Regions from separate parts of the Arthrobacter senegalensis genome, predicted to be linked through region 3. Evidence: riboswitches for the same ligand, from Rfam matches in the RefSeq annotation. Region 3 holds a riboswitch; each other region holds the start of a gene.
What was found. A riboswitch is a leader RNA that binds a small molecule or an ion and turns the genes downstream of it on or off. The one in region 3 is predicted to bind S-adenosylmethionine.
Positions count from the first base shown of each region.

Region 1: another riboswitch for S-adenosylmethionine. It lies ahead of AC5RVG_RS13625 (bifunctional o-acetylhomoserine/o-acetylserine sulfhydrylase); the one in region 3 lies ahead of AC5RVG_RS07080 (methionine ABC transporter ATP-binding protein).
Region 2: another riboswitch for S-adenosylmethionine. It lies ahead of AC5RVG_RS05300 (flavin reductase family protein); the one in region 3 lies ahead of AC5RVG_RS07080 (methionine ABC transporter ATP-binding protein).

Region 1 covers NZ_JBNHGZ010000004.1:144,777-154,945, forward strand. The annotation lists gene AC5RVG_RS13625 (bifunctional o-acetylhomoserine/o-acetylserine sulfhydrylase) at 1-1,283, opposite strand, end outside; SAM riboswitch class IV at 1,351-1,465, opposite strand; gene AC5RVG_RS13630 (VOC family protein) at 1,693-2,334, shown strand; gene AC5RVG_RS13635 (hypothetical protein) at 2,509-3,477, shown strand; gene AC5RVG_RS13640 (CPBP family intramembrane glutamic endopeptidase) at 3,609-4,388, opposite strand; gene AC5RVG_RS13645 (PDR/VanB family oxidoreductase) at 4,495-5,451, opposite strand; gene AC5RVG_RS13650 (amino acid ABC transporter ATP-binding protein) at 5,471-6,268, opposite strand; gene AC5RVG_RS13655 (amino acid ABC transporter permease) at 6,265-7,203, opposite strand; gene AC5RVG_RS13660 (ABC transporter substrate-binding protein) at 7,223-8,173, opposite strand; gene AC5RVG_RS13665 (hypothetical protein) at 8,391-8,834, opposite strand; gene AC5RVG_RS13670 (aromatic ring-hydroxylating dioxygenase subunit alpha) at 8,849-9,910, opposite strand; gene AC5RVG_RS13675 (GntR family transcriptional regulator) at 10,089-10,169, shown strand, end outside.
Region 2 covers NZ_JBNHGZ010000001.1:1,122,345-1,132,513, forward strand. The annotation lists gene AC5RVG_RS05270 (diacylglycerol/lipid kinase family protein) at 1-459, shown strand, start outside; gene AC5RVG_RS05275 (amino acid ABC transporter substrate-binding protein) at 624-1,442, shown strand; gene AC5RVG_RS05280 (amino acid ABC transporter permease) at 1,486-2,145, shown strand; gene AC5RVG_RS05285 (amino acid ABC transporter ATP-binding protein) at 2,132-2,938, shown strand; gene AC5RVG_RS05290 (hypothetical protein) at 3,207-3,419, shown strand; gene AC5RVG_RS05295 (prephenate dehydratase) at 3,507-4,376, shown strand; SAM riboswitch class IV at 4,539-4,653, shown strand; gene AC5RVG_RS05300 (flavin reductase family protein) at 4,706-5,212, shown strand; gene AC5RVG_RS05305 (aldo/keto reductase) at 5,262-6,251, opposite strand; gene AC5RVG_RS05310 (alpha/beta hydrolase) at 6,385-7,401, opposite strand; gene AC5RVG_RS05315 (hypothetical protein) at 7,588-7,965, opposite strand; gene AC5RVG_RS05320 (cytochrome b/b6 domain-containing protein) at 8,081-9,013, opposite strand; gene AC5RVG_RS05325 (FadR/GntR family transcriptional regulator) at 9,146-9,853, opposite strand; gene AC5RVG_RS05330 (MFS transporter) at 9,850-10,169, opposite strand, start outside.
Region 3 covers NZ_JBNHGZ010000002.1:349,553-359,721, reverse strand. The annotation lists gene AC5RVG_RS07085 (LLM class flavin-dependent oxidoreductase) at 1-814, shown strand, start outside; SAM riboswitch class I at 887-978, shown strand; gene AC5RVG_RS07080 (methionine ABC transporter ATP-binding protein) at 1,092-2,150, shown strand; gene AC5RVG_RS07075 (methionine ABC transporter permease) at 2,147-2,839, shown strand; gene AC5RVG_RS07070 (MetQ/NlpA family ABC transporter substrate-binding protein) at 2,866-3,786, shown strand; gene AC5RVG_RS07065 (DUF1206 domain-containing protein) at 3,812-4,651, opposite strand; gene AC5RVG_RS07060 (MmcQ/YjbR family DNA-binding protein) at 4,974-5,378, shown strand; gene AC5RVG_RS07055 (DUF1990 domain-containing protein) at 5,382-5,927, shown strand; gene AC5RVG_RS07050 (putative quinol monooxygenase) at 6,013-6,333, shown strand; gene AC5RVG_RS07045 (SDR family oxidoreductase) at 6,390-7,190, shown strand; gene AC5RVG_RS07040 (LacI family DNA-binding transcriptional regulator) at 7,220-8,212, opposite strand; gene uriH (uridine-preferring nucleoside hydrolase UriH) at 8,421-9,464, shown strand; gene uriT (uridine transporter UriT) at 9,461-10,169, shown strand, end outside.

The DNA of each region.
Region 1 (10,169 bases), on a different contig from region 3:
TCGGCGATGATGTCGTTGACGTTCTCGATGCCTACCGACAGCCGGACCAGACCGTCGGTCACCCCGGCTGCGACCCGTTCCGCGGCCGAGAGTTGGGCATGGGTGGTCGACGCCGGGTGGATCACCAGCGAGCGCACATCGCCCAGGTTGGCCACGTGCGAGTGCAGTTCAAGGCCGTCCACGAAGCGCTTTCCGGCCTCGATGCCGCCCTTGATTTCGAACGCGACGATGGCGCCGGTCCCCTTCGGGCCGTACTTGCGGCCGCGCTCATACCAGGGGCTGGAGGGCAGGCCGAGGTACGCGACGGAGGCAACGTCGTCGTGCTCTTCCAGGAATTCGGCCACCCTCTGAGCGTTGGCCACATGCCGCTCCACGCGCAGGCTCAGCGTCTCCAGCCCTTGGGCAATCAGGAAGGCATTGAACGGCGAGATGGCGGACCCCAGGTCGCGCAGCAACTGCACCCGGGCCTTGAGGATGTAGGCCAGGTTGGCGCCCAGAGCGCCGTTGACGCCGAGGTCGCGGGCGAAGACCAGCCCGTTGTAGGTGTCGTCCGGCGTGTTGAACCCGGGGAACTTTTCGGGGTCGGCGGCGAAATCGAACGTGCCGGCGTCGACGATCACGCCGCCGATCGCCGTCCCGTGGCCGCCGAGGTACTTGGTGGCCGAGTGGAGCACGATGTCGGCCCCCCACTCGATCGGGCGGATCAGGTACGGGGTGGACAAGGTGTTGTCAACGATCAGCGGCACGCCGTTTTCGTGGGCGATGGCGCTGACCGACTCCAGGTCCAGCACGTCCTGGCGCGGGTTGGAGACGACCTCGCCGAAGAACGCCTTGGTATTCGGCTTGACGGCATCGCGCCACTGCTGCAGGTTGTCCGGATCCTCGACGAAAGTGACCTCGATGCCGAACTTGGGCAGCGTGGTGCGCAGCAGGTTGTAGGTGCCGCCGTACAGGCTGGGGCTGGCCACGATGTGGTCGCCGGCCTCGGCCAGGTTGAGGATGGAGAACGTCGACGCGGCCTGGCCCGAAGCAAGCAGCAGGGCGCCGACGCCGCCCTCCAGGTTGGCGATCCGCGTCTCGACCGCTTCCTGGGTGGGGTTGCCGATCCTGGTGTAGATGGGTGCCAGTTCGGACAGGGCGAACCGGTCGGCCGCGCTCTGCGCGCTGGGGAACACGAACGACGTGGTCTGGTAGATCGGCAGTGCGCGGGCGCCCGTGGCGGCGTCCGGCTCCTGCCCTGCGTGGATCTGACGGGTTTCAAAGGACCAATCGGCGTTGGACATGGTGCAACTCCTTCACTGGAAGGGGCCATCCGGGATCCGGCCGTGCCGGCATGTCTGTCCCGGGTGTGACCCGCGCTTGCGCACCGCCTTATGGCGGCTGCCTGGTCTTCACCCGGGGCACCCCACCGCGGTTGGAGGGTTGCCGGCCAGCAAACCGGGGTTTTGCGCTGGCACTCATGACCTGCCTCCAGTCTCCGCAGACAAGCCGGCGGCCGCAACAATATGACACCTTATGACTGGGCACCCGTCTCGGGACCGTCTCTCCGACAGTCCGCTTGGTCACTGTTGCCGGCGCGCGCCGGGGAGGCGGAATTGCTGTCCGGAACGGCGCGTTCCACACGAGCCGCAAATTGAGTGACTTAGGTCACCCTAAGTCGAGAGCGGGTTCACAAAGTGCCAAGATAATGCCATGCGCTTCGACCATGTTTCTTATGCCGCTGAACCCGACGGTCTGGCTGCCACCTCAGAGCGGATCTCCAAAGCCCTGGGCATCGACGCCGTCAAGGGCGGGGTTCACCCCCGCTTCGGCACCCGCAATATGATCTTCCCCCTCACCGACCACCATTACCTGGAGGTCGTGGAGGTGCTCGACCACCCCGCTTCCGACAAGGCCCCCTTTGGCCAAGCCGTGCGGGCGCGGTCGGAAGCCGGCGGCGGCTGGATGGGCTGGTGCGTGGCGGTCGACGACCTGACCCCGTTCGAAGAACGGCTGGGCCGCCACGCGGTTCCCGGCAACCGCAAGTTCCCGGATGGGCAGGAACTGAGCTGGCAGCAGATCGGGATCAAGGGCCTCATCGCCGACCCGCAGGTGCCCTACATGTTGCGCTGGGATGACGGCACCGAACCGCTGCACCCGTCCAACGCCCGCCCCGCCACGGTCAAGCTGATCGGCCTGACCATCGCCGGCTCTTCCGAGCGGGTGGCGGACTGGCTGGGCACGCCGGTCGACGGCCTGCTGGACGACGTCAAGGTCGCTTGGACGGCACCCAACGGTACGCCGGGCATCCTGTCCGTCCGCTTTGAAACCGCCAACGGGATCGTCGAACTCTAAGTTCTCCCGGCATCGCTCCGTTTCGGGCGTCCGCTCCGCGTTATAGAAGGAGCAGACGCCCGAAACGGAGCTTTTGCGTTCACAAGCCCTCCAGATCGACCTGCAGGGCAGCGTTTTTCCACACAGCTCCTCCCCGCGTGCCCGACCGCCATGAGGTCGCCGAGGCTGTCCCGTATGGACGTGAAACTGATCTATGTGAGGGACCTGGAGAAGTGTGGTCCAGGACGCCGGGATGTCGCCCGACAAGCTGCGGAAGAACAATTGGTCCGCTTGCGGCGCGGCGTGTATGCGGCCGCCGGGGAATACTCGCGGTTGCCATGGTGGGAGCAGCAGCGCCTGCACATAGAGGCCGCCGTCGGCACCGGACGCACCGACAGAGTCCTTGTCCAGCGCTCTGCGGCGGCGGTGTGGGGACTTCCGGTAATCGGCCGCTCTCTGGACGTGGACTTGTTGGCTTACAACGGCACGCATGGTCGGTCCCGTGGCGGAATCCGGTGGCATCGCAGGGAACTTTTGGAACCCCTCGTTAGCCGCAACGGCTACCTGATCACTTCCCGGGCACAAACCGTTGTCGATTTGGCGGCGCATAGTCCCTTCGCTGAGGCCGTTCCCGCAATGGACCATGCGCTTCGCGTGGACCGCCACCTCGGCCTTCCCGCCCTGCAGGCCACCCGGATTCTTGATCTGGCCGGTTCTTTGCCACCGGGAAAGTCAAACCGCGTGAAACGGGTTCTCGCCTTCGCCGATCCCGCCTCGCAGTCGCCGGGCGAATCGTACTCCCGGGCTCTGATGTACCTGAACCACTTCCCGGAGCCGTTACTGCAGTACCCTGTCTTCGATTCGCAGGGAGTTCGTGTCGGCATCGTCGACTTCTACTGGGAACAATTTCGTCTTGCCGGCGAATTCGATGGTGCAGGAAAATACTCCCGAAACGAGTACCTTCGGAGCCGTAGTCCCGCCGACGTAGTGGAGGCGGAAAAGAGGCGGGAGGACCGCATTCGGGCGACGGGGGCGGGAATGGTTCGCTGGATGTGGGATGCGCTCCAGCCCACCGGTACCGACACACCACTGGGTCTCGTCCGGTCCCTTTCCATGGCGGGCCTTCCCCAGGATAGGTGGAACAACTCGTGGAGGGGCATGTAGCGGCCAATTCTCCCCAGCACCACTCCTGACTTGCGGGCGGGCCGTTGCTCCGGTTTGGGCTGCGGCTCTGGAAAACAGCAGGAGCACGTGTACCAGGCTCCAATAGATGGCCGGCAACTCTTTTGTGCCCGCTACGTGCCGATGCCGATGGCCGGCCCCAGCAGCGTGTAACCGACGAAGCCGGCAATATCCAGCAGCGCGTGCGCCACCACCAGCGGCATCACCCGCTTGGCCTTTGTATAGGCGTAGCCGAAGACCAAACCCATGAGGAAGTTCCCGATGCCCGGCCCGATGCCCTGGTAGAGGTGGTAGGTCCCGCGCAGGGCGGCGCTGACGAAGATCGCGGACCAGATGCCCCAGCCGAACTTCGCGAAGCGGTTGAAGAGGTAGCCCACCATGACCACCTCTTCGAGGACCGCATGCCGCAGCGCGGACAGGACCAACACCGGAACCGTCCACCAGTATTCATCCAGGGCCGCCGGGACAATGGCGGTGGTGATTCCCAGCGCCCGGCCGGCGGCATAGACGCCCAGCGTCCCGACACCGATCACCAGCGCGAGCAAAAAGCCCAGGCCGAAGTCCAGCCGCGGCCGGGAAAACGTGAACCCGATCGCACGGAAGGCCGACCGGCCGGGAACGGTCATCAAGAACAGCACCAGGGCCACCGGTACCAGCGCAAAGACGATGCCCAGCATTTGGTACACGAAGTCGAAGAGCTCCCGCTCGTTCAGCACCGGGTTCAGCGTGGTCGTCTGCGAGGCCAGCGGAGCGCGGGTCATTTTTTCCAGCAGGTTCACCACGGCGTAGACCGCCGACTGCCCGAGCGAGAGTCCCAGGACGATCAATACCTCTGCCCGGTAGTACCTGACCGTGCGCCGCGTGCCCTCGGCGGCGACCCTCTGCTTGTCCATAGCCTCCATCTTGCCAACAGAACCGCGGGAGTCATCGGCCTAAGGCGCTTCCGTTCCGTGCGCGGCTGCTCCCGTGGCCCGCGTCGGCGCCGGGAACGCTTGGCTGCTACAAGTCCAGCAGCAGGCGCCGGCCCTTGCATCGCGACACGCAGATCATCATGGTGTCTCCGGCCTCGCGCTCGTCGTCGGACAGCAGCGAGTCACGGTGATCGATCTCACCACCCAGGACGGGGGTTTCGCAGGTGCCGCAGATCCCCTCCCGGCAGGAATTCAGCGGGTGGATCCCGACCGCTTCGAGGGCCTGCAGAATCGATTCCCCGGGTCCCACCGGAACCTCGGTGCCGTCGGCCAATTCGACCGTGAAGGCCGAGTCCCCCGCCTCCGCCGGCGGCTCGGCCGTCCCGGAGGCTGTGAAGCGCTCACAGTGGAAACGCCCGGGGTTGTCCCAACCGTCCGCGATCGATTGAATCACGTTGAGCAGGGGTCCGGGTCCGCAGGCGTAAACGTGTGTTTCCGGCGGCAATTCGTCCAAGAGTCCGGCCAGCGGGTAGAAGCCGCTTTCGTCGTCGGCGTGGATATGGATGTCGCCGTCGAGCGCTTGGATTTCGTCGAGGAACGCCATCGAAGAACGGCTTCGCCCCAGATAAAGCAGGCGCCAGGGCACGCCGGCTTCGGCAGCTTCCCGGATCATCGGCAGAATCGGGGTGATGCCGATGCCGCCGGCGATGAACACATAGCCGGCGGCGGGAGCCAGAAGGAAGTTGTTACGCGGTCCCCGGACCTGGATCTTGGTGCCGGGCCTGAGCATGTCGTGCACGTAGGCGGAGCCGCCGCGGCCCTCCGGCTCGCGCAGTATGCCAAGCCGCCAGGCGGAGCGGTCCGCCCGCCGGGAGCACAGCGAGTACTGGCGCAGGAGGCCGTTGGGCAGGAGCACGTCGACATGCGCCCCCGCGTCCCACTCCGGCAGCTCCTCCCCCAGCGGATGTTCCAACTGGAGGGAGACCACGCAGTTGGACTCGTGGCTGATCGACCGGACTTCGACGTCGAAAAATTCTTCATTCATGGTGGCACTCACAGGGGTATCAGGCTGCTGCCGGTTCGGCGAGAACGGAGGCTAGGAAGGCCCTGGTTCGTTCGTTTTGCGGATTGGTGATGACGTCCCGGGCGGGCCCCTCTTCCACGACATGGCCGTCGTCCATGAAGACCACGCGATCGGCGACGTCGCGGGCGAAATTCATTTCATGCGTCACCACCACCATCGTCATGCCGGACATGGCCAGGTCCTTCATCACCTTCAGGACCTCTCCCACCAATTCGGGATCCAAGGCGGAAGTGGGCTCGTCGAACAACATCAGCTTCGGTTCCATGCACAGGGCACGGGCGATCGCCACCCGCTGCTGCTGGCCGCCGGAAAGCTGGCGCGGATACGCATCCGCCTTCTCGCTCAGGCCGACTTTTTCCAGCAGCGACTTCGCTCTGGCCACCGCTGTCGCCTTCCGCTCCTTCCGGACCAGACGCGGCGCCTCGATGAGGTTTTGCAGGACGGTCATGTGCGGAAACAGGTTGAACTGCTGGAACACCATGCCGACGTCGGAACGGCTGTGGCAGATATCGTTGTGGCTTTGCTCGTAGAGCCTGTTGCCCTTGAGGTCGTAGCCGACGATCTTCCCGTTGACCCACATCCTGCCGCCGTCGATGACTTCCAGATGGTTGATGCACCGCAGGAAGGTGCTCTTCCCGGATCCGGAGGGGCCGATGAGGCACACCACCTCGCCCTGCTGGACGTGCAGGTCAATCCCCTTCAGAACACGGTTCGAGCCGTAGTTCTTGCAGACCCCGTTCGCCTTGACCATCGGTTCGGCACCGTTCGCTGCTGTCATTTCTTGCCGCCTTTCAGGGAGAGTGCGTCATGGGTCGCGAAAAACCGCTTTAGCTGCTGGAACGGCGTCGGCGGCAGGTTTCGCTGGTTGCCGCGGGCGAACCGCCGCTCCAGGTAGTACTGGCCAACGGTGAGGACGGAGGTGATCAGCAGGTACCAAAGGCTGGCCACAATGAGCAGCGGGATGGTCTCGAACGTGCGTGCGTAGATGATCTGCGCCGAATACAGCAGCTCCGGCACCGAGATCACGCTCACCAGGGCGGTGGTCTTGAGCATGCCGATGGTCTCATTCCCGGTGGGCGGGATGATCACGCGCATCGCCTGCGGCAGCACGATGCGCCGCATTGTCTGCAGCTTCGTGATGCCCAGCGCTCCTGCGGCCTCGGTCTGTCCGTGGTCAACGGAGAGGATGCCGGCCCGGACAATCTCGGACATGTAGGCACCCTGATTCAGGCCGAGGCCGAGGATCGCCGCCGTCATCGGCGTAATGAACTGATTCGCATCCAGGTGGACCCCCGGGATGCCCAGGGTAATGACCGGGTAAAGCGCGGCCAGGTTGAACCAGAACAGCAGCTGCACCAGCACCGGAGTGCCGCGGAAGAAGTGCACGTAGGCGAAGGCAGCGCCGCGCACCACGGGATTGACCGACAGCCGCATGACGGCCAGGACCACCCCGAGCACGATGCCAATGGCCATGCTGATGGCGGTAAGTCCCAGCGTGACGAGTATGCCCCGGCCGATGGAGATGTCGCGCAGATACATCGCCACCACGTCCCAACCGAAGTTCGGGTTGGTGAAAACGGAGTGCAGCAGCAGTCCGCCGATCAGGAAGATCAGGGCTGCAGCCAGCCAGCGGCCGGGGTGTTTGGCCTTGACGATGGTGTAGTCATCGACCGGTGTGGCGACCGGCTCGCTTCGGGCAGTCACGGCAGTCATCAGCTGGTTCCCTCTTTCGCTACTTCGCCTCGAGCGCGTCGGCCGAGATCAGCACGGTCTTCGGGAAGTCCCACTTGGCGCCGATTTCCTCGTAGTGGCCATCGGCGATGATGCCCTTCACCGCCTCGGTCACGGCTTCCGTCATGCCGGAGTCCTTGGCCAGGGCAATGCCGAAGGGCGCGGGATCGTAATCCTCGCCCTCGGCCAGTTCGAACTGCCCCTTGGCTTCCTTGCCCTGGAAGGCCAGCGGCATGCTGTCGGCGATCACCCCGTCGACGCGGCCGGACGTGAGCGCGAGGTTGGCGTCCGTCTGCCCGGGGAAGTTTTGGATCTTGATCGCTTCCTTGCCGGCGGCCGTGCATGCCTTGGAGAACTCCGGCAGGTACTCCATCGACTGGATGGATCCCTTCTGGCCGCCGATCTTCTTCCCGCACATGGTCATGGGGTCCATGGAGATGCCCAGCGGATTTCCGGGAGCAACGGCGATGCCCGTGCCGGTGTTGAGGTACTCCACAAAGTCGACGATCTTCTCTCGTTCGGGCGTCACCGAGAAGGCCGACATGGCCATGTCGTACTTCCCGGAGGCCAGGCCCCCCAGGATGGTGTCAAAGGTTGCCGGAACGTGCTCCACTTCCAGTCCCAAGGCCGCGCCGACGGCGTCGGAGAAGTCGACGTCAAAGCCGATCATCGTCTGGTTGTCGGTGTCGTAGTACTCGAAGGGGGCGTAGGTCGGGTCGGAGGCGACCTTCAGCTTCCCGGAGGCCAGGATCCCCTCCGGCAGCAGGTCCCGGGCTGCCTCGTTGACCTCCACGGACCCCGTTGCGGCGCCGGCGGCGGCCGGAGCGGCGGTGTCGGCGGAGCCCGCGGCCGAACCGGAGGCGTTCGTGCAGGCGGCCAGGGACAGCGCGGCCAGCAGCACTGTGCCGGTGAGGAGATTGGCACGGACGGCACGGTGACGTGAATGACGCATGGACTTTCCTTTCATGGGCCGGACGGCGTTGTCCGGTTATGGATATCCGCACTGATCAGGAGTCGATCAGCGCCTCGGTGCTTCAGTTTCAGGTGCAGGGCGCAGCACGCGGCTCCGAATGAAACCGTGGCCGCCGCGGGACGGCCAGCGCGCCGTCCCGCCGATCCACGGGCCGTGCGTTGCGTGGTGCAAGCTGCAGGTGGTCAGGCCGTGGCCGTCAAGGGACCCATCGCAGCACCTTGGCCTTTCGCGGGGCGAGGGTGATGACCTGGACGGCAGACTCTCCCGCCGCGAGCGAGAGCCGGATAGTCTCCGCGTCCTCTCCTTCGACGATGAACACATCGCCGGCCCGCAACCGGCGTTCCCACGGGCCGTCCTCGGCGGCGACCAGCGCCTCGCCGGCCAGTCCGGTCACAATCAACTGCTCGCCGGGCCCGCGCTGCAGCGTGCCGGTGTAGTTGCCGGTGTAGCGACGGCTGTCGGAAGCGATGTAGTTCTCATCGGCTTCGAGTGCGACGGCGGGCTCGGGGCCGGATTCATCCAGTTCCACCGTCCAGCGCCACGGGTCGCCGCGCTCCGCGGAATCCGGGCATGCCGCCAGGATCTTGGCTCCCGAGTCCGCCGAGGTCTCCGCACCGAGGGCGTTTGCCCTGATCAGCATCCACATGCCGGCGCCTAGGCCGTCACGGGAGCAACCGGCTCCCGGCGGGCGGCCGAACCCATCGCGGACTTGGCCTGCTGCTCCTTTTTGAGCAGCGCGGCCAGGATACGCCGCGCCTTCGCGACCCCGCCGTCCTGGGCTATGAGGACATCGAACTCGCCCTCGAGCCGGGTCTGCATCCCGATTTCCTGGGCTTCCAGCGCCGAGGCGTCCTCGTCCAGGACCGTCGCCAAACCTACCCGGAGGTCCTCGGTCGCCTGCTCGTTGTCGACGGCGAAGTTACGGCTGAAGGCGTAGTAGTACCAGGAATTGTGCTGGTCGATCGGCGTGATGCCGTTGAGCACCTTGATTAGGAAGCCCTCTTCGCGCGGCTTGCCCTCGCCGGTGATGCCGGAGTGCAAAACATGCAGGTTCGGCACGAAGAACTCCGTGCAGTGGAAGCGGTCGAACAGTCCGCGGGCATTCATTGTTTCGGCGTAGAGCGGCGGCGCTTCCACCGAGGGCATCAGGCGGTCGACGCTGACCACATTACCCTCGACTTCAACGGTGATGCCGTGCTCGTAGATGTAGTCATCGCCCACGGTGGTCTTGTGCAGGAAGGACTCATGGGTCAGGTCCAACAGGTTGTCGTGGATCAAGTCGGCACGGCACTTGAAGTGGTAGGAATGGGTGACTGTCGCCCACTCGGGATCCACCATCCAGTGGGTATCCGGGACGTCGGCCGGGTCAGCCAGTTCCGGATCGCCGGTCCACACCCAGATCCACCCGTCCTGCTCCACCACCGGGTATTTGCGCACCTTCGCGCGCTCGGGGATGGTCGACTGGGCCGGCACTTTGGTGCACATGCCGTCCGGGCCGTAGGTGAAACCGTGATAGCCGCACTCCACCGAGTCACCGATGGTCCGGCCTTCGGAGAGCGGAAAGGCGCGGTGCGCGCAGCGGTCCGCAAGGGCAATGGCTTCGTTGTCCTGGGTTCGGAACAGGACGATCGGCTGCTCGCAGATGACCCGCCGCACGGGCTTGCGCGTGACCTCCGTTGACCACGCCGCCACGTACCAAGTGTTCAGCACATACATTTTAGGTTCTCCTCCATCGCGTGTGTATACACTGTATTCAGCGCCGCAATGTGACGTCAAGCACTTTCAGCTAAACGTTGGCAAGTTACGCGTTTCGCCGCTTTTTGCCTCGAAATCCATGTCCTGCCCGGCGGCAGGACTATAAAGTGCACTCAATGAAACCCAAAAGGAGGCCATCGTGGCTGCGATACCGAATGACGTGAGGCCGCTGGCGGTCCGGGTCCACGAGCAGCTGAGCGCCGACATCATCAGCGGAACC
Region 2 (10,169 bases), on a different contig from region 3:
ATTGGCGGCACCGACGACGGCCTCAAGGACCGTATCGGGTGGCTGGCGTACGTGGAAGCCGGCCTGCGCAACCTTCCGGGCAAGCCGGTCCGTGCCACGGTCACCATAGACGGCGGCAAGCCCATGACCGTGCGGATGCGCAGCGTAATGGGCGGGAACTGCGGCAAGATCCAGGGCGGATTCGAGATGTTCCCCGGTGCGCAGCTCGACGACGGCCTGCTGGACGTCATGACCATCTCCCCGCGTGGCCGGCTGGGCTGGCTCGGCGTGCTGGCCGGGCTCGCCAAACGCGGCCGGAGCGTGGATCCTTCGGTTGACTACTACCAGGGCAAGCACGTGGAGATCCACGCCGGCCGGCCCCAGGAGATGCAGCTGGACGGCGACCATATTGGCATGGGGTCCCGTTTGATGATGCGCGTCGATCCGGGCGCACTCGTGGTGCGGGTGGCACCCGAATAGAACAATAACGACGCCGGTGCGCGCCGCCGGGAGTGCGGCTGCTCACATTGCCGACACAGTTCGGAACATATCTTGAGGTACCCGTTGTTGCACGTGGTAGCTTCAGCGTTTGCCGGCCACCCGCCGGTTGGCTCGTCGTCCCACATCACAAGGGGTTTTCCACCATGATTCGTCGTCGTTTGTCCGTCCTCGGTGCCGCCGCAGCCGCCGCCCTGGTGCTGGCCGGCTGCAGCACGTCCTCGCCGTCGGGGTCGGAGCCGGCGACCTCCTCCGCCGCGACCACGCTGCAGGAGATCCAGGACGCAGGCGTGATCACCGTGGGGACCGAGGGGACCTACCGCCCGTTCTCCTTCCACGAGAACGGCACCGGCGACCTGACCGGTTACGACGTAGAGGTCGTCACCGCGGTGGCGGACAAGCTCGGCGTCGACGTGCGGTTTGAAGAGACCCAGTGGGACGCCATCTTCGCGGGGCTGGAGGCGGGCCGTTTCGACGTAATCGCCAATCAGGTTTCGATCAACGAAGACCGCCTGGCCAAGTACGACTTCTCGGACCCGTACACGGTCAGCACCGGCGTCGTCGTCGTGAAGTCGGACAACAACGACATTTCCTCCCTGGCGGATCTGGAGGGCAAAACGTCCGCCCAGTCGCTGACCAGCAACTTCTACAAACTGGCCAAGGGCGCCGGAGCCAATGTCGAGGCCGTGGAGGGCTGGGCGCAGGCGGTTTCGCTGCTGGAGCAGGGCCGGGTGGACGCCACGGTCAACGACAAGCTGACCTACCTGGACTACCAGGCCACCAACGACAACAAAGACATCAAGGTAGCCGCCGAAACGGACGAAGAAACGCAGAGCGCCTTCGCCTTCCAGAAGGGCAGCGACGAGCTGGTGGAGGCCTTCAACACGGCGCTGGAGGAGCTGCGCGCCGACGGCACGCTGGCAAAGATCTCCGAGAAGTACTTCGGCGCGGACGTCAGCAAGTAAATCCGGCCGCTTCAAAGGGAGACGCTAACGTAACCGTATGGACATCGACTGGGAGCTCGTCGGCAGTTCACTCTGGCCTATAGTCCAGGGCGGGCTGACCGGCACCATCCCCCTCTCGCTGGCCAGCTTCGCCATCGGCCTGCTGCTGGCGCTCGTCGTGGCCCTGATGCGCTTGAGCCGCAACCGGATCCTGGCCGGCATCGCGCGCGCCTACGTCTCGGTGATCCGCGGCACCCCGCTGCTCGTCCAGCTGTTCGTGATCTTCTACGGCCTGCCGTCGATCGGCGTGGTGCTTGAACCGTGGCCGAGCGCCATCATCGCGTTCTCCCTGAACGTGGGCGGCTATGCGGCCGAAATCATCCGCGCCGCGATTCTGTCCGTCCCCAAGGGCCAGTGGGAAGCCGGCCACACCATCGGCATGGCCGGCACCACCACCCTGCGCCGCATCATCCTGCCGCAGGCCGCGCGGGTGTCGGTGCCGCCGCTGTCCAATACGTTCATCTCGCTGGTCAAGGACACCTCCCTCGCTTCCCTGATCCTGGTCACCGAGGCGTTCCGGGCCGCCCAGGAAATCGCGGCGTTCAGCCAGGAGTTCATGCTGCTCTACATTGAGGCCGCGGCGGTCTACTGGGTGTTCTGCCTGGTGCTCTCCGCCGGGCAGTCCCGACTGGAGAAGAGGCTGGACCGCTATGTCGCCCACTGACGTCCCCTCCGCCGCCGCTTCGCAGCCCGGCTCCGCCGCAGGGCCGGTGCTCTCCGTAGAGGGGCTGCGCAAGTCCTTCGGCAGCAACCAGGTGCTCAAGTCCATCGACCTCTCCGTCCAGACGGGCGGGGTACTGGCCCTGATCGGACCCTCCGGGTCGGGCAAAACCACCGTGCTGCGCTGCCTGAACGGCTTGGAAATCCCCGACGGCGGGCGGGTCGCCTTTTCGGGCGGGCCGGCCGTGGATTTCGGTTCGCCGGTGAACCGAAAACAGATCGCCGCCCTGCGCGACCGAAGCGCCATGGTGTTCCAGCACTACAACCTGTTCCCGCACATGACCGTGCTGCAGAACATCATCGAGGGCCCGGTCCAGGTGCAGAAGCGGTCCAAGGCCGAAGCGGTGCGCGAGGCCAGGTCGCTGCTGGACCGTGTCGGGCTCTCCGGCAAGGAAGACCAGTACCCGCATCAGCTCTCCGGCGGACAGCAGCAGCGGGTCGGCATTGTCCGGGCGCTGGCGCTCAAACCTTCGCTGCTGCTGTTCGACGAGCCCACGTCCGCACTGGATCCTGAACTGGTGGGCGACGTGCTGCACGTGATCAAGGAACTGGCTGACGAGGGCTGGACCATGGCCCTGGTCACCCACGAGCTGGCCTTCGCCCGTGAAGTGGCCAGCGAAGTGGTGTTCATGGACGGCGGCGTGGTGGTGGAACGCGGACACCCCGAACAGGTGCTGCGCGAACCGCGGGAGGAGCGCACCCGGCAGTTCGTCCACCGGCTGCTCAACCCGTTCTAGGACCGGGTTCACTTCCGGCTGCCCCCACCCTCCCCCCGACGGCTCCCTGCATCCGCGGGGGGGGGGGCCCGCCTGCACCGGTCCACAGCACCACGCCGCCACGCCGGGTGTGGCGCACGCCACGCCGGTGCGAAATTCATCTGATGTCATCTGGGATGGCAGAATGTAAAGTTCCATGCACCGTTCCGCATGGCAGGCTCGTTCCGGCCGGAAGCTTCCATCCCGCGTTTCTCCTGCGCGGAAACCTCCGGCCACGAAAGGCAGAACCATGGCCACTTCCCTGGCTACCAAGTCGTTGACCGCACAGACGGCTTCCGAAGCGCACGATCTCCTGAATGCTGCGGTCGAAGAGTTGCAAAAGCTCGCCGCCATCGACGGCGATTGCGGCATCTTGGTCACTCGCACCGGCCCCGGGCAGTTTACGGTGGAGCTGAGCGACGACGTGCCCTACGGCATCACCCAGGAATCGCATCTGTACTAAGCGGTTGGCGGGCCGGTCCCGGTTATATGACGCCGCCCGGTTGCCCGGAATGAAGCGCCGGCCCGCCCCGGTGGGATAATTTCGCCCATGGCTCCAGCGATTGCGTACCAAGGTGAACCCGGCTCGAACTCCCACATGGCTTGCCTGGAAGTGCGCCCCGGTTGGGAAGCGGTGCCGTGTGCCAGCTTCGAGGATGCGTTCGCTGCCGTCACCGGCGGCGAGGCGGAACTGGCCATGATCCCCATCGACAACTCGATCGCCGGGCGGGTGGCGGACATCCACGCCCTGCTGCCGAAGACCACCCTGCAGATCGTGGAGGAATTCTTCCTGCCCATCCGTTTCAGCCTGCTGGGCGTACGCGGGGCCACCGTGGAGCAGGCCCGGGAGGTGCACAGCCACATCCATGCTTTGGGCCAGTGCCGCAAGCTGATCCGCAGGCTCGGGCTCACTCCGGTCATCGCCGGCGACACCGCCGGTTCGGCCCGGGAGGTGGCCGAATGGAAGGACCCGACCAAGGTCTCCCTGGCGCCGCCGATGGCCGCCGAACTCTACGGCCTGGAGGTTTTCGCGGAAAAGGTCGAAGACGATCCGACGAACACCACACGGTTCGTGGTGCTGGCCGACCGCCGGCCGGTCCCGTCCCGCGAGGAACTTCCCGGTCCGGCCGTGACCAGCTTCGTGTTCCGCGTGCGGAACGTGCCGTCCGCGCTGTACAAGGCGCTGGGCGGTTTCGCCACCAACGGCATCAACATGACCCGGTTGGAGAGCTACATGGTGGGCGGCGAGTTTGCCGCCACCATGTTCATGGTGGACGTCGAAGGCCACCCGGACGATCCGGCCATGGTCCACGCCTTCGAGGAACTGGACTTCTTCACCACCGAAATCCGCATCCTGGGCGTCTACCCGGCGCATCCGTTCCGGCAGCAGACCGTGCGCCCGGGCGCCGCCGCGCAGTAGCCGTGGCGCCAGCAGTCGGACAGTAGCCTTCGGGGCAGCAGCCGTCGCACGGCCGCCCGTCGGGCAGCAGCCACCTCGCGTGGCCCGGGAGTAAAACGCTGCATTTGACGAACTGTTACCGGCGTTTGACCCAGGCCCTTCCCCGCTCTTAGCGTGGAGACGAATCAAGAGCGCCAACTTCACAGCCCTGGCTGGTTGGCCGGCAACCCTCTACCGTAGCGGGGTGCTCCAGGTGATGATTCGGCCCGCCGGGGATGTCGGCAGGCAAGTACGCGTATCCACCCGCAGCAGCTCGGCCGCAGCGGATGCGCCCAAGCCCCAAGGACGCCATGTCGCTACACCATGACCTGACCCCCCACACGTTGCGCTCCGCCTTCGGCCGGTTCCCCTCGGGCATCGCGGCGCTGTGCGCGACCGTCGACGGCGAGCCGCAGGGCATCGTCGCCTCCTCGTTCACCGTGGGCGTCTCCCTCGAGCCGCCGCTGGTGATGTTCGCCGTGCAAAACACCTCACGGACCTGGCCGCTGGTCCGGCGGGCCAACCGGATCGGCGTCTCGGTGCTCGGCACCGGGCACGACGGCGTCTGCCGCCAGATCGCGTCCAGGACCGGTGACCGCTTTGCCGGCCTGAGCCTGCACGGCACCGACGACGGCGCGCTTTTCCTCAACGACGCGGCGCTCTGGCTGGACTGCTCGGTGCACCAGGAAGTCCCGGCCGGGGACCACCACGTCGTGCTGCTGCAGGTGCACGGACTGTCCACGCACGACGGCACCCACGAGCCCCTGGTCTTCCACGATTCCGCGTTCCGCCGGTTGGAACAGCCGGCCTTCGTCTAGGACGCATGGTCCCGGCCCCGCCCGCAGCTGCGGGGCCGGGCGCGGGCAGCTAAGGCAGCGGCCTGCCTCGGGCCGCCACCCACAGGGAGTACCACTCCTCGCGGGTCATCGATGCTCCAACCGCTTCCGCCTCGGCACAGGCCCGGATCCGGTCCGGGCTGCTGGTACCGACGACCGGCCGGATGCCTGCCGGATGCCGCAGCAGCCAGCCCAGCACCACGGCCTCGGGCGGGCACCCCTTGTCCCGGGCAAGTTCCGTGACCAGGGCTGCCGCTGCTTGATCCGCCGGGGGAGAGGCATCCGCGGGCGCGGAAGCATCCGGTGTCGCGGCCTCCGCTGCCGCACGCCCGCTGTACCGGCCCTGGGCCAGCGCTCCCCAGGCCTGCAGCTCCACCCCGTGGGCGGCGCAGTATTCCAAGGTGCCGTGCGGGAAGCTGATCCCCGGTCCCTCCGGGTGGTTCACCAGCACCCCTGACTCCAGCCAGTCGCGTCGGTACAGGCTCATTTCCAGCTGGTTCACCGCCAGCGGTTCATCCAGCGCCGACTGCAGCCAGCGCATCTGTTCGCCGGACATGTTCGAGACACCAAGGCGGCGGACCTTCCCGGCCATCCGAAGCTCGTTGAACGCCGCGGCGATCTCTTCGGCCGGCGTCAGCGGATCGGGCCGGTGGATCAGCAGCGTATCCAGGTGATCGGTGTGCAGCCGGCGCAGGCTCTCGTCGGTGCGGGTCAGGATGGCTTTCCGCGAGGAGTCGTAGTGCCCGACCATGCCGGGGGCCGGCAGCCGGATGCCGCATTTGCCCTGCAGCCGGATCGAGTCGCGCAGCTCGGGACTTCCGGCCAACACCCGCCCGAACGCGGCCTCGGCCTTGCCGTGGGCGTAGATGTCGGCGTGGTCGAACGTCGTGATCCCGGCCTCCAGCGCCGCCGCCACGGCCGCGTGCGCGGCCGCCACATCGGCCGCTTCCAGCGGCCCGCTCCCCCAGCCACCACCCAACCCCATGCAGCCGAATATGAGGCGCGAGCCGGCGTCGTTCATTGAAAGTTCCCCCTTCGCTGGACAGGTTTCCAGCGTACGACGGCGGTGCCCGGGGAGGCGTCGGCGCCGGCCGGGTGATGCAGACACCGAAGAACACTCCTCGTAGCGGGGCGCCGATTCAACTCGGGCGGCATCAGCCGGTGTGGCGACGGAGGAACGCCACGCTGCGCTCCAGCACCTGCCACGCCGCTTCCAACTCCAGGTTGAACTGGAACTGGTGCCCTAGGCCGGCCTCCGTATGGGGGAAGAACTCCTCCACGGCCGCGCCCTTGATCCGCAGCGCTTCGACCAGCCCGAGCGAGTGCGGCAGCAACGGGTCCGTGTTGCCCGCTGACACGAAAGCCGGCGGGTAATCGGCGCCCACGTGCTTGGCCACGGAGGCCAGCGCGACGTACGGACGCTCCAGATAGTCTTTGGCCCCGGTGTAGGACCACAGCACCGTGCGCAGGTAATTCTGGTTCCCGGCCTGGTCCGCCCCGGCGAGCGAGAGGTCGTACGCCCCGCAGTGCAGCAGCACCGCGCGCAGCCGCTCCGGCTTCATGGGCGAGGCAATGCCGAGCCTTTTGGCATAGTCGGGATCGGCGATGACGAGCGCCAGTTGCGCGGCAATTTGCGCGCCCGCCGAGTCCCCGGCCAGCACGATCCGCTCGGTATCGATGTGAAGCCGCTCGGCATTGTGTTCCAGGTAGCGCAGCGCGGCGGCCGTCTGGCGCACCGGCGCGGGGTAGCGGCGCACGTGGGCCAGCGAATAGTCCACCCCCACGGCGGTGAAGCCGTAGGAGGCGAGGATTCGAAGGTAATTGGCGACGTCGTTCTTGGTGCCGGAGATCCAGGCCCCGCCGTGGATCCAGACAATTGTCGGAAGACGCAGCGAATCCTCGGCCGCCTTGTCCGGGAAGAACACGTCCAGGCGGGTATGCCCGTGGTTGCTGAGGTATTCCTGATCCAATACTTCGCTGATTCCGTCCGGCACGTGCCGGGCCATCGCGCGGGCCGTGCGCCGGCCGTCCCGTTCCGACAGCACCCGCAGCAGCACCGCCAGCGGCCGGGGGCTGAAGCGCAGCCACAGGACCAGGCCGCCGGCAAGGGCCGCCGGGACGGTGACGAGCACGGCAACTGCTGTCAGTGCGCGGCGGATACGGACCTGCATGGCTTCCTCCGATCGGCCGGTAGTGAACCAATCGTGAGCCCGCCCCGCCCGCGGGGCAAGCCCCTCCCCTGCCTGACCGTCAATCGCCGGACCCCCCCGCCCGCGAAGGGCCGTGAGGCCCGCAAACGGCTGGACGGCCACCGACGAAAAGCCTTGCAGCTCGCCCGCCAAGGGCGGGAAACCACGTCAACCGAGGGCAACCACCAGGCTCAGCGCGGCCAAGACCAGGGCGACCGGCGTCATGGTCCACCGCTCGGGCTTGCTGCGCGAGATGGCGTTCATCAGGACGCCGACGAACAGGTACGCGGTCAGGACCCAGCCAAGAACGAGCGACGCGGTCTCCGGCAACGCGTCGAGAAACTGCGCGCGGTCCATGATGACGAACACGAAGAACGCATACAGGAGCACCGAGACCGCGCTCCCGATGCGCAGCTTCGCCGGCAGGATGCGGTGGCTTCCTCCCCAGGCGAACCGGCCCAGCGGCAGGCCCGCGGCCAGCAGGATCTGGAAGACGGCCAACAGCGCGAAGACAAGGCACGCGGCGATGGCCGCAACGGTGATCATGGGGAGCAGTGTAGCGGTGCAGCCTTCAGCCGCGGTCAGGCGGTCAGCGGCTGGCGGTAAGGCGGCGGCCACGCGTGCCACGCGGTCAGCGGCCGGCGATCAGGCGGCCGCGCGGTCAGCGGCTCGTGACCTTGCCCGTCAGCGAGGCGATCGGGCGCAGGAAGATCGGCCGGGCCAGGAACCAAGCCGCCACGGTCACCGCAACGGAGGCGGCAAAGATCCAGAAACCGGTCCATCCGCCGTCGTCCGTGGCCGCATACATGTGGTTGAGGTTGCGCAGCGCGCCGGTGGCCAGCACCAGGGTCACGTGCACGATGATGAACAGCACGAAGTACACCATCACCGGGAAGTGGATGGCCCGGGCCGCCTCAATCGGGAAGTATTTGTTGACCGCGGCCCGCTTGGGCCAGGCGGCCGAGGTGCGCAGGCCGGAGACGATGGCCAGCGGGGCGGCGATGAAGACGGTGGCGAAGTAGGTCAGCAGCTGCAGCGCGTTGTAGTTCACCCACCCGTTCTCCAGCGGCCAGTCCAGCGAGGCGTACTGCAGCACAGCGGACAGCGCGTTCGGGAAGATGTCCCAACTGGTGGGCACAATCCGCATCCAGTGCCCGGTCGCGAAGATCAGCACCATGAAGACGATGCCGTTCAGCACCCACAACGCATCCAGCGTCAGGTGGAACCACAGGTTCAGGGTGATCTTGGTGGGCGCGTTCTTGGTCTTCACCAGGCCCTTGTTGTTGCGTGTCCAGTACGCCGGCGAGCGGGTACCGGCCCGTACCTGCAGGCCGGTGCGGATGATCAACACGATCAGGAAGAAGTTGAGGAAGTGCTGCCAGCCCAGCCAGGCGGGCAGCCCGACGGGCGCGGATTCGGGCAGTTCGGAACGGCCCGGGTAGGCGGCCAGGAAGTCCTGGACGCCCGGCATCGTGCGCATCCATTTGGCCAGCAACACCAACAGCAGGAGCACGACGACGGCGCCGGCCACCGCCGCGGTGATCTTCAGCCACGTCTTCCGGGTGCTCCCGGACGGTTTCGTCGAAGTGGACATCGCCAGCTTTCCTCGTTCCCTGCGTCCCGACAGTCCGGGCTTCGTGATTCAAGGTACCCCGGCGGGGCGGCATCATGCCACACGCGCGGCCGCGGCGGCCAGAGCCCGCCGCAGCACGGCGTGAGCATGGCGTTATTGGCCGTGCTGCGGCATCCATTTCAGGCAGTAGCGCAGGTTGGCGGTGACGGTCCGCACCGCGGCTTCTTCGTCTCCGGCCGCGATGGCGTCCGCGAGGTCCTCGTGTCCGGCGCGCAGGCATCCATCGAAGCCGTCCCGCAATCGCTGGGCCATCTTGGTCCCGTGGAACACATCGCCGAAGCTGCCGTACAGCTCGTGCAACAGCTGGTTGCCGGAGGCCTCGGCCACGGCCAGGTGGAAGTCCCAGTCCGCAGCGATCCAGCCTTCCAGGTCTTGTTCGGCCCACGCATGCCGGCGCCGGGCCAGCCTCTCCCGCAGCGCCTCCACGGCGCCGCCGGGGCCCGACGGCTCGGATCGCGACGATTGCGCCGCCAGCCGCGCCGCCTGGGTGTCGAGCGCGAAGCGCACCTGGAGCACGTCCTCGTCGTCGTACTCCCGGTAGGCGCGGCGGGCGGTGCCGCTGATCTCGCTGGTGGCGCGCACGTACGTGCCGTCGCCGCGGCGCACCTCGAGCATCCCGGCGTGGGCCAAAGCCTTGACCGCCTCGCGCAGCGTGCCGCGGGAGACGCCCAGACTCGCCATCAGTTCCGGCTCCGAAGGGATCCGGGCACCCAGCTGCCACCGCCCCGCCGCGATGGACTCCCGCAGCCTGGACGTCACTTCCTCCGCGAGCGGCGGCCGCTGGAGCGGGCCGGACCTCACGGCCGCGCCTCCCGCACCAGGCCGCTGACCGCATGGGCCAGCAGCAGTTGCATCGCCGCGCCGGCCACCAGGAGCACCAGCGGGATGGTCCAGTCGGCGAGTGCATCGTGCAGCAGGCCGAGCCCGAACGGGCCCAGTGCGGCGAAGAGGTAGCCGACCGATTGGGCCAGCGTGGACAGCGCGGTGGTCTCGGCCGCGTCCGAACCGCTGCGGCTGATCACCAGCATCAGCAGCGGGAAAACCCCGAAACCCAGTCCGATCAAAACCGCGGGCAGCACGGCGAGCTCGGCAGGCAGCACCAGCAAGGCGAGGTAGC
Region 3 (10,169 bases):
GAAGGTCCACGAGATCCAGCACGAGGGCAAGTACTTCAAGGTTCCCGGCATCGCGATCACCGAGCCGAGCCCGCAGCGCACCCCGGTCATCTTCCAGGCCGGGGCCTCCAAGCGCGGCACCGAGTTCGCCGCCGGGAACGCCGAGGCGGTGTTCGTGACCTGCCCGACCAAGGAGATGCTGGCCGCATCGGTGAAGAAGATCCGCGACGCCGTGGAGGCGGCCGGACGCGACCGCTACGACGTCCGCATCTACGCGATGCAGACCGTGGTGACCGGACCGGACGCCGCCGCCGCGCAGGCCAAATTCGAGGACTACAAGTCCTACGCAGACATCAACGGGGCGCTGGCGCTGATCTCCGGCTGGATGGGCGTGGATCTTTCCACCTACGGCCCGGATGACGTGATTGGCGAAAACGTGAAGTCCAACGCCATCCAGTCCTCCGTGGAGACCTTCCAGAAGGCCTCCGGCGACAGCGGCAAGCCGTGGACCATCCGCCAGCTCGCCGAATGGGTCGGCGTCGGCGGTTTCGGCCCGATCACCGTCGGCTCCGGCGAAGAGGTAGCCGCCAAGCTCGTGGAGTGGGTCGACGAGACCGACGTGGACGGGTTCAACCTGGCCTACGCGATCACCCCGGGCACCTTCGAGGACATCGTGGAATTCGTCGTGCCGGAACTGCAGAAGCTGGGCGCCTACCCCACGGAGTACGCGCCGGGGACCCTGCGCAACAAGCTCTTCGGCCGCGGCGACAAGCTGCCGGAGAACCACCGGGCCGCCGGCTTCCGCCTGCAGAACGCGCTGGCCCACCGGGCGTAGGCCCCGGCAGAACCATCTGAACAACGACGGCGGTGCGTCTCCCCTTCAGAGGGCGGGCACCGCCGTCGGCAAGAACCATCTAGAGCGGCCGAGAGATCTGGCTCGATGACGCCGCAGCAACCCCGGCAACTGCCGCACGGTGCTAACGCCAGAACCGATGGAGAACCCGGGCCGGGCCCGAACCGGCCGCGCCATGCCTGCGCGCCGTGATCGGCTGTGCCCGGGGCTCCCTGACCTTCAGGAGCAGCATGAAAAGATATGCCGCGGACGGCCCGCAATGATTGAAATCCGCAATCTGCACAAGAGCTACGACACTCGCCACGGGACGGTCGAGGTGCTCAAGGGCATCGACCTGACCATCGAGCAGGGGGCGATCACCGCCGTCGTCGGCCCTTCCGGCGCCGGCAAGACGACTCTCTCCCACTGCATTTCCCTGTTGGAAAAACCGACCTCCGGCCAGGTGCTGGTGGACGGCCGCGACCTCTCCGCCCTGTCCGGGCAGGCATTGCGCGGCGAACGCCGCGCCATCGGCACGATCTTCCAACACTCGGCCCTGCTGCGCCGGATGACGGTGGCGGAGAACGTGGCGCTGCCGCTGCGAAACCTCGGCGTGGTGCACGCTCAGATGGAGGACCGCGTGGCCGAACTGCTGGACCGGGTGGGCCTGCTGCACAAGGCCAACGCCTACCCGGGCCAACTGTCCGGCGGCCAAAAGCAACGGGTCGGCATTGCCCGGGCGCTGGCACTTCGCCCCCGGATCCTGCTCTCCGACGAATCGACGTCGGGCCTGGACCCGGAGTCCACCCAGCAGATCCTGGACCTGCTGGACGACGTGCGCAACGAACTGGGGTTGTCGGTCATCCTGATCACCCATGAGATGGACGTGGTGCGCCACGTCGCCGATCAGGTGGCCGTTCTCTCCGGCGGCCGCGTCGCGGAATACGGGCCGATCGGCGCCCTGGTGGCCGACCCGGCCTCCGCGGCCGGCCGCCAACTGCTGCCAATCCGGGCCCTCCCGCTGCCGGCCGGCTTCGACTACGCGCTGTCCGTTTCCTATCGGCACGGGCCGGTGGACCCGGAGTGGATGACCCGCCTGTCCACCGGCCTGGGCGTGCGCGTGGCGCTGCTCGGCGGTTCGGTGGAAGCCCATGGTGAAGCGGTGCTGGGCCGCGCCGACATCGGTCTTGCTGGTCGCCCGGAGGCCGAGGTCCGCGCCTACTTGGCCGGCCTGGGCTTGACCGCAGAGGCACGCCACCGTGCCGATTCCGCGGCGGAAACGCCGCCGACGGACGCGGATGGATATGCAAGGAACGAGAAAATCGAGGTGCGCGCATGAGGCCCGCAGAAACCGCCGCCGTCGGACTGGACACGCCCTGGGCGGACCTGCCCGCGCTGCTGCTGCCGGCCTACGGCGAAACCTGGGCGATGGTCGGCATCGTGATGGTCATGGTGATCCTGGTCGGCGGCGCCACGGGCGTGCTGCTGTACAACACGGACAGCCGCGGGCTGTTCCCCCGGCCGCGCCTGCACGGAACGCTCAGCTGGCTCGTCAACATGGGCCGCTCGCTCCCGTTCCTGGTGCTGATGGCCGCCATCATCCCGCTGACCAAGTGGGTCACCGGAACGACCATCGGCATCGCGGCGGCCGTGGTCCCGATGACTCTGGCCGGCATTCCGTTTTTCGCCCGGCTGGTGCAGAACGCACTCAACGATCTGCCGCGCGAGAACATGGCCGTCGGGCTGGTCACGGGCAGTTCCACCGGGCAGATCATCCGGCAGACGCAGCTGCGCGAGGCCCTGCCGGGCCTTACGTCTGCGGTCACGCTCAACACCATTTCGATGATCGAATACTCGGCCATCGCAGGGACCATCGGCGCCGGCGGCATCGGCTACCTGGCCGTCACCTACGGCTACCAACGGTTCGACACCCACGTCATGGCGGCCACCATCGTTGTCCTGATCATCACGGTGCAGCTGGTGCAGTTTGCCGGCGACCGAATCTCCCGCGCGCTGCTGCGCCCTTAGCAACCGACCAACAGGAGCATCACATCATGAGCACCTCTTCCGCCGGGTCCGGCCACGACCACGGCTTCACTCTGCGCAAACGGACCACCGCCCTGCCGTGGAGCATTGCCGCCCTTGCCGCCGTCGTCGCACTGGTCCTGGGGCTGCTGCTGGTGCAGCAGCAGTCCCGGCCGGCCGTCGCGGCATCCGGCAGCGAGGTCACCTCGCCGCTGAAAGTCCACTTTGAACCGGCGATGGCGGGCGAGGAGAAGATCCTGAAGTTCGTCGCCGAGGAAATCGCCCCCGACTACGGCGTGGAGATCGAGGCAGTGGGCCTCCAGGATCCGGTTCAGGCCAATCGTGCGGTGGCCGATGGGCAGTTCCACGCCACCATCTTCGCGCACCAGTGGTACATGCAGCAGTCCGCCGACGCCAACGGGTTGGAATTGACGCCGACGGTGGAGCTGTACCAGTGGGGCTTTGGCCTCTACTCAACCCGCTACGGCTCGGTGGAAGACCTGCCGCGCGGAGCCGTGCTGCTGCTGCCCAACGACGCCGCCAACCAGGGCCAGGCGCTGTGGCTGCTGCAGCGCGAGGGACTGCTGGAGCTGGATCCGGCGGTGGAGCCGCGAACAGCAAAGATCCGCGACGTTACCGGCAACCCGCGCGGCTTCCAGTTAAAGGAAGCCGACCTGCTGGCGATGCCGCGGATGCTCGACTCAGTCGATGCCGCGATCGGCTACGTATCCCAGTTCGACGCCGGCAAGATCGGCCGCGACAAGGGCATCCTGTTCCCTGCGGCGCCGAAGACCTTCGCCTCTCGCCTGGTGATCGGCACCCAGTTCAAGGACAGCGCGGAGAGCAAGAAGCTGACCGAGATCTTCTCGGATCCGCGGCTGGAGGAGTACCTGCGCACCACGGAGGATCCGCTGGTCAAGGACGTGCTGACGCCGGTCTCCGCGGAGTAGGGCCGACACCCTGGCCTCGGGCGCGCTACATCTTCGCGTAGCGCGCCCGGGCGCCCATGTAGAGGCCGTAACAGATCAGGCCAACGGCGACGACGGCGAGTGCGGCCGGGCCGAAGGCCTGATCACGCAGCGCCTTGAGCGCCCCGTCCAACCCCTTGACCTCCTGCGGGTCGTGCTGCACCGCGGCCACCGCCAACAGCAGCCCCAGCACGAACAGTGCCAGCCCCTTGCCCGCATAACCCACGACGCCGGTCCACGTCACGGCGGTGCCGGTGCTGCCCCTGGGGAGCCGTTTGAGGTCGTCCAGGAACTTCTTCTTCAGGCCCTTGTACACGTAAAAGACGCCGGCGCCCATGATGACGGCGCCAATCAGGAACAGGACAACGGCACCGCCGGGCCACTGCATCAGCCTTGTGCTGGCGTCCTGGGAGCTCTGGCTGCTGTCGGCGCCGGAACCCAGCGCGAAGCTGCCGAACGATACCGCCACCACCGTGTACGCGATGGCCAGTCCCACGGACTTCGCCCGGTAGCCCCACCTCTTCTTTGCCTCCCGGCCGCGGCCGCCGAACACCGCCTCGCTGATCTGCCACAAGGCCAGGGCGGCGGCGGCAAGCATGCCCGCCCAGAGCAGGAACATCCCGCCCGGAGTCTTCGCCAGGCTTGAGGCGGCCCCGGTCTGGTCCGCCTCGCCGCCTCCGCCGAAGGCGAGCCGGAGCGCGATAGCGCCGATCAGCACGTGCAGCAGGCCGCTGGCCACGTAACCGAACCGCGCCACCCGCTCGAACGCCTTGGAATTGGCGGCGACCTCGGTCTTGTCCTTGGCCCTGCCGGCCGCCCGCTTCGCTTCCCTGCCGGTGTCTGACATGGGTCTCCTCTCCAGAGCCGTCGCCCGTTCCGAAACCCGCCGGCGGCACCGAAGCCCGCCGTCGTTCCCAGTGAAACAACTGTGAAACCATCCTGCCACCGAAGTTGCCGCCGCGCACCGGGCGGAACTAGGGCGGGATGCGGTCCAGGGGGCGTCGGGCCAGGCTCGGGTGGGGCGGGGCACGGAGGCCGGGTGGGCACGTCGATCCAGCAGAACCGTGACCGGCGCGGGAGAGGCTCGCGTGGGGCACGGAGGCCGGGTGGGCACGTCGACCTCCGCAGAACCGTGACCGGCGCGGGCCGGGAGCAGTAGGCTCGTGCCCATGGACGCAACCGCCCTGCGCGCATTCTGCCTGTCCCTGCCCGGGGCGTTCGAGGACTTCCCGTTTGGGCCCGAGTCGTCGGTGTTCAAGGTCCGGGCGGCAGGCCGAGCGGCGAAGATGTTCGCGCTCTCGGACCTGCAGGCGCCGCGGCTGAGCATCAGCCTCAAGTGCGAACCGGTGCTGGCGCAGCAGCTCCGCGCGGCGCATCCGGAGATCACGGGTGCCTATCACATGAACAAAACGCACTGGAACGGCGTGCGCTGCGACGGCGGGCTGCCCGACGACATGCTGCGGGACATGATCGAGGACTCCTACGACCTGGTGGTGGCGTCGCTGCCGCGCCGCGACCGCGAGATGCTGGGCTGGATGGGCCTGGCCAGGGGCGACGATGCGCGGCAGGGCTGAGCGGTGAGGGCCGAGGACCTGGGCGGGGTTCCGCTGACGTACGACGGCGTGGGGTTGAGCCGGGAGCGCACCTCGCCGCCGGGATACCGGGTCGTCGACGAGCGGGTCGGTGTCGGTGAGGGGGAAGACGCTTTTCACCGGCTGGCCGAGGGGCTGATGGGGTGGGAAGTGCATCGGCTGGCCGGGCTGCGGGTCGATGCCACGGGGCCGGTGGCCGCCGAAGGCGCGGAGGTGGTGTGCGGGTTCGGCGTCGGGCCGCTGCGGCTCGCCATCCCGTGCCGCGTGGTGTGGACGGAACGGACGCCGACCCGGACGGGCTTCGGCTACGGCACCCTGCCTGGACATCCGGAGTCGGGGGAGGAAGGCTTTGTGGCTGTGCTGGAGGGGAGCGGGCGGGTGGTCTTCGAGGTGTTCGCGTTCAGCCGGCATGCCAACTGGTTCTACCGGGCAGGAGCACCGGTGGCGGAGGCCGCACAGCGGCTGGTCACGCGGCGCTATATTGCCGCGGCCAAGGCGCTCGCCGGCGGGCAGGCCGGGCACCGCCGCTAACTGATTGGCCGCACCTGACCTGACGGACCGCGCGGTACATGACAGGATGAAAAGACACCCCCAACAGAAGAAAGGCTGATGCCGCGTGATTTTCATTGTGGTCAAGTTCAAGGTCAAGGACGAGTACGCCGATAACTTCCCCGAACTCGTCCGCGAATTCACCGAGGCGACGCGTGCCGAGCCGGGCAACCTGTGGTTCGACTGGTCGCGCAGCGTGGAGGACCCCAATGAGTACGTGCTGGTCGAGGCCTTCCGGGACGACGCGGCCGAAGCACATGTGAAGAGCGACCACTTCAAGAAGGCCATGCAGGAGCAGCCGCAGTACCTGCAGGAAACGCCGCGGATCATCAGCCGCCAGGTCGAGGGCGACGACTGGGACCTGATGGGCGAAATGACCGTCGCGTAGCGGCCCGCGCGGCCGGTGGGGCTGGCAAGCGGCCGGTTCTTCGCCACAATAGGCCCATGGAAAATTTCACGCCGCGCACCGCCATCGTCACCGGTTCCGACTCCGGGATCGGCCGGGCGACCGCCGTCGCGCTCGCCCGGGCAGGGCTGGACGTGGGGATCACCTGGCACTCGGACGAAAGCGGGGCTGAAGAGACCGCGCAGGAGGTGCGCGCGCTCGGCCGCAGCGCCGCCGTCGCCCAATTGGACACCACGGACCTGCCCGGCTGCGGCGACGTGGTCGATTCGCTCGCGGAGCAGCTCGGCGGACTGGACGTGTTCGTCAACAACTCCGGCACGGGCGCCTCGGAGCCGTTCCTGGAGCTGGACTACGAGACCTGGCGCCGGGTGGTCGCCACCGACCTGGACGGCGCGTTCGTGTGCATGCAGCGGGCAGCCCGGCGGATGGCGGATGCCGGCCGCGGCGGCCGGATCATCGCCGTGACCAGCGTGCACGAGCACCAGCCGATGATCGGGGCCGCCCCGTACGACGCCGCGAAGCACGGCCTCGGCGGCCTGGTGAAGAACATGGCGCTGGAGCTCGGCCGGCACGGCATCACGGTCAACTCCGTCGCGCCGGGAGAGATCGCCACCGCCATGACCGGCAACGAGGACGAAGACCCGCACCGCATCGACCGGCCGGGCATTCCGCTGGCAAGGCCCGGCGACGCCCGCGAGGTCGCAGCCGTGATCGCCTTCCTCGCGTCGGCCGAAGCCGGCTACGTCACCGGGGCGTCGTGGGTGGTGGACGGCGGCATGCTGCAGATGGGGCCGCAGGCCGGGGCGGCCGTGACCGGGCACGACTGGCGCAAGGTGTAGCCGCGACGGCCCGGACCGCGCCGTCGTTGTTAGTTGGCGGCGATCCGATCCGTGGAGCCGCGCACAATCAGCGAGGCCTCCAAGGTGAGCTGGGGTTGCTCGAGGTCGCGGCCTTCGATCAGGCCGCGCAGCTGTTCGCCGGCCTTGAGGCCCAGCCGGGCGGCGGGAAGGTGGACGGTGGTGAGGCCGGGGTTGCTGGTGGCGGAGTAGGGCAGGTCGTCAAAGCCGGCGATGGCGAGTTCGTCCGGGATCCGCACGCCGGCAACGCGCGCTTGCTGCAGCACGCCGTACGCGTGGGTATCGGTGGCGCAGACGATGGCGGTGACACCCGCTTGCTGCCACTGGGGCCAGGCGGCGGCAAACGCGTCGGCTGCCGCGCCGACGTCGATCGTGGTGCTGATCAGGTGGGCCGGGTCTGCGGTCATCCCGCGAGTGGCCGCTTCCTCCAGGAAGGCCGTCCGGCGAATGGTGAAGGTGGCTGTGCCGGTCACGCTGTCCAGGTACGCCACCCGCTGGTGGCCGGAGGCGGCCAGGTGCGCCGCGAGTTCGCGGGCGCCGTGGGCCACGTCGAGGTTGACGGACGGCGCATAAGCCTCCAGCCCGGGCGCGTCGAGCAGCACCAAGGGGCCCGTGGGGGAGAGGTCCTCGAGGAACGCGGCATCGGGGGCATCCACCAGCAGGCCTGCCGGGCGCAGGGCGAGGAGCCGGCGGATGTCATCCGCGCGGGGGAATTCGCCGGCTTCGGTGACGGAGAGCAGCAGCTGGAAGTCCGCGCCGAGGGATTCGCGCACGCCGGTAACGACCTTGGCGAAGAACGGGTTGGAAATGTCCGGCGCCACCAGCACCACAATGGAGCTGACGCCCTTGGCCAGCGAACTGCCCACGCTGTCCACCACGTATCCGAGTTCGGCGATTGCCTGGCTGACCCGGGAGATGTTGTCGGCGGACACCCGCCCGCGCGTTTTGCCGTTCGCCACCAACGAAACCGTCGCGGGGGAGACGCCGGCGCGTGCCGCCACCATCGCCGCGGTCACTCGCCGACCGACGCGCGGCGGGTGTTGGGGAGGGCGGGCGGAATCCATGAGCCCCATGATAGGCGTAATCAAGCGCAACAAGGCATCAAGCGCTTGACGCGTGCCACGTCAAGCGTTTGACGTGGACCGGAAGGGGATGTCAAACTCGCTGTGACAATTTCCCCGCTGCGGGGCCCCGATGACGTGGAGAGAAAACATGGACGCCACTTCCGCGACGCCCGGACCGAAGAAGATCATCCTGGACTGCGATCCGGGGCACGACGACGCCGTGGCGCTGCTCCTGGCCCACGGCAACCCGAACATCGAACTGCTCGCCGTGACCACCGTTGTCGGCAACCAGACCCTGGCAAAGGTCACCAAGAACGCCCTGGCAGTAGGGACGATCGCCGGCATCACCGGTGTCCCGTTCGCCGCCGGCTGCGACCGCCCGCTGGTGCGCACCATCGAAACCGCGCCGGATATCCACGGCGAGTCCGGCATGGACGGCCCCGCGCAGCCGGAGTCCGCCATCGAACTGGACCCGCGGCACGCCGTTGATCTCATTATCGACACGATCATGGCGCACGAACCCGGCACCGTAACCCTGGTGCCGACCGGCGGCCTGACCAACATCGCGATGGCCGCCCGCAAGGAGCCGCGCATCGTCGAGCGGGTCAAGGAAGTCGTGCTGATGGGCGGCGGCTACCACGTGGGCAACTGGTCCGCCGTGGCGGAATTCAACATCATGATCGACCCCGAGGCCGCCCACATCGTCTTCAACGAGAAGTGGCCCCTGGTCATGGTGGGACTGGACCTCACGCACCAGGCGCTGGCCACCCCCGACGTGGTCGAGCAAATCGAAGCCGTCGGCACCGGCCCGGCCCGCTTTGTCCGCGAACTGATGGACTTCTTCGCCCAGACGTACAAGGATGCACAGGGCTTCGACTACCCGCCGGTCCACGATCCGTGCGCCGTCGCCTACGTCATCGACCCCACGGTGATGACCACCCGCAAGGTCCCGGTCGACATCGAACTGCAGGGCAAGCTGACCCTCGGCATGACCGTCGCCGACTTCCGCGCCCCCGCGCCGGCCGACTGCCACACCTCCGTGGCCGTGGACCTGGACCGCACCAAGTTCTGGAACCTGGTGACCGATGCGCTGGTCCGCATCGGCGAGGTAGAAATGGGAACCGCCACCACAACGACGACGGCGGCGCCTGCCTCCGCGGCGTCGGTCACCACCGGGGAGGCAGCGAAATGAGCGCAGTTCTCCACGACACCAAGGCCACCCGCGGCGGCACCACCGCCCTGATGGTCGCCCTGCTGACGGCCTGCGTGGCCTTCCAGCTCAATGCCTCCATGCTCAGCCCCGCCCTGGTCACCATGGGCGAGGAACTGCAGACGGACCAGGCCTCGATCGGCCTGTCCCAGACCTGGTTCTTCACCACCGCCGCGCTGTTCTCCCTGTTCCTGCCCCGCCTGAGCGATATTGTCGGCCGCAAGCGGATCCTCGTCGGCATGATGCTGCTGACGGCCGTCGGCTCCGTGATCGCGGCGCTGGCCCCGGACGTTACGTGGCTCTTCGTGGGCCGGATCATCCAGGGCGTCAGCGGCCCCACCGTGCCGCTGTGCCTCATCATGCTGCGCACCGCAGTGCCGAACCCGCGCACGTACGGCACGCTGATGGGCGTTATCCTCGCGGTCAACGGCGGCGTGGCCGGCGTCGATGCCTTCCTCGGCGGCTACATGGCCGAGCATTACGGCTTCCGCAGCATCTTCTGGTTCATGGTGGTGCTCGCCGTGCTCGCCGCGATCCTTGTCGCCGTCCTGACGCCCGAGAGCAAACCGCAGGCCGGGACGCGGATGGACTGGACCGGCGTCGTCTTTATTGTTGTCGCAGTCGGTGCCCTGCTCACCGCGCTGAACGAGGCCGCCAAGCTCGTCGGCGCGTTCTCCACGGGAACCC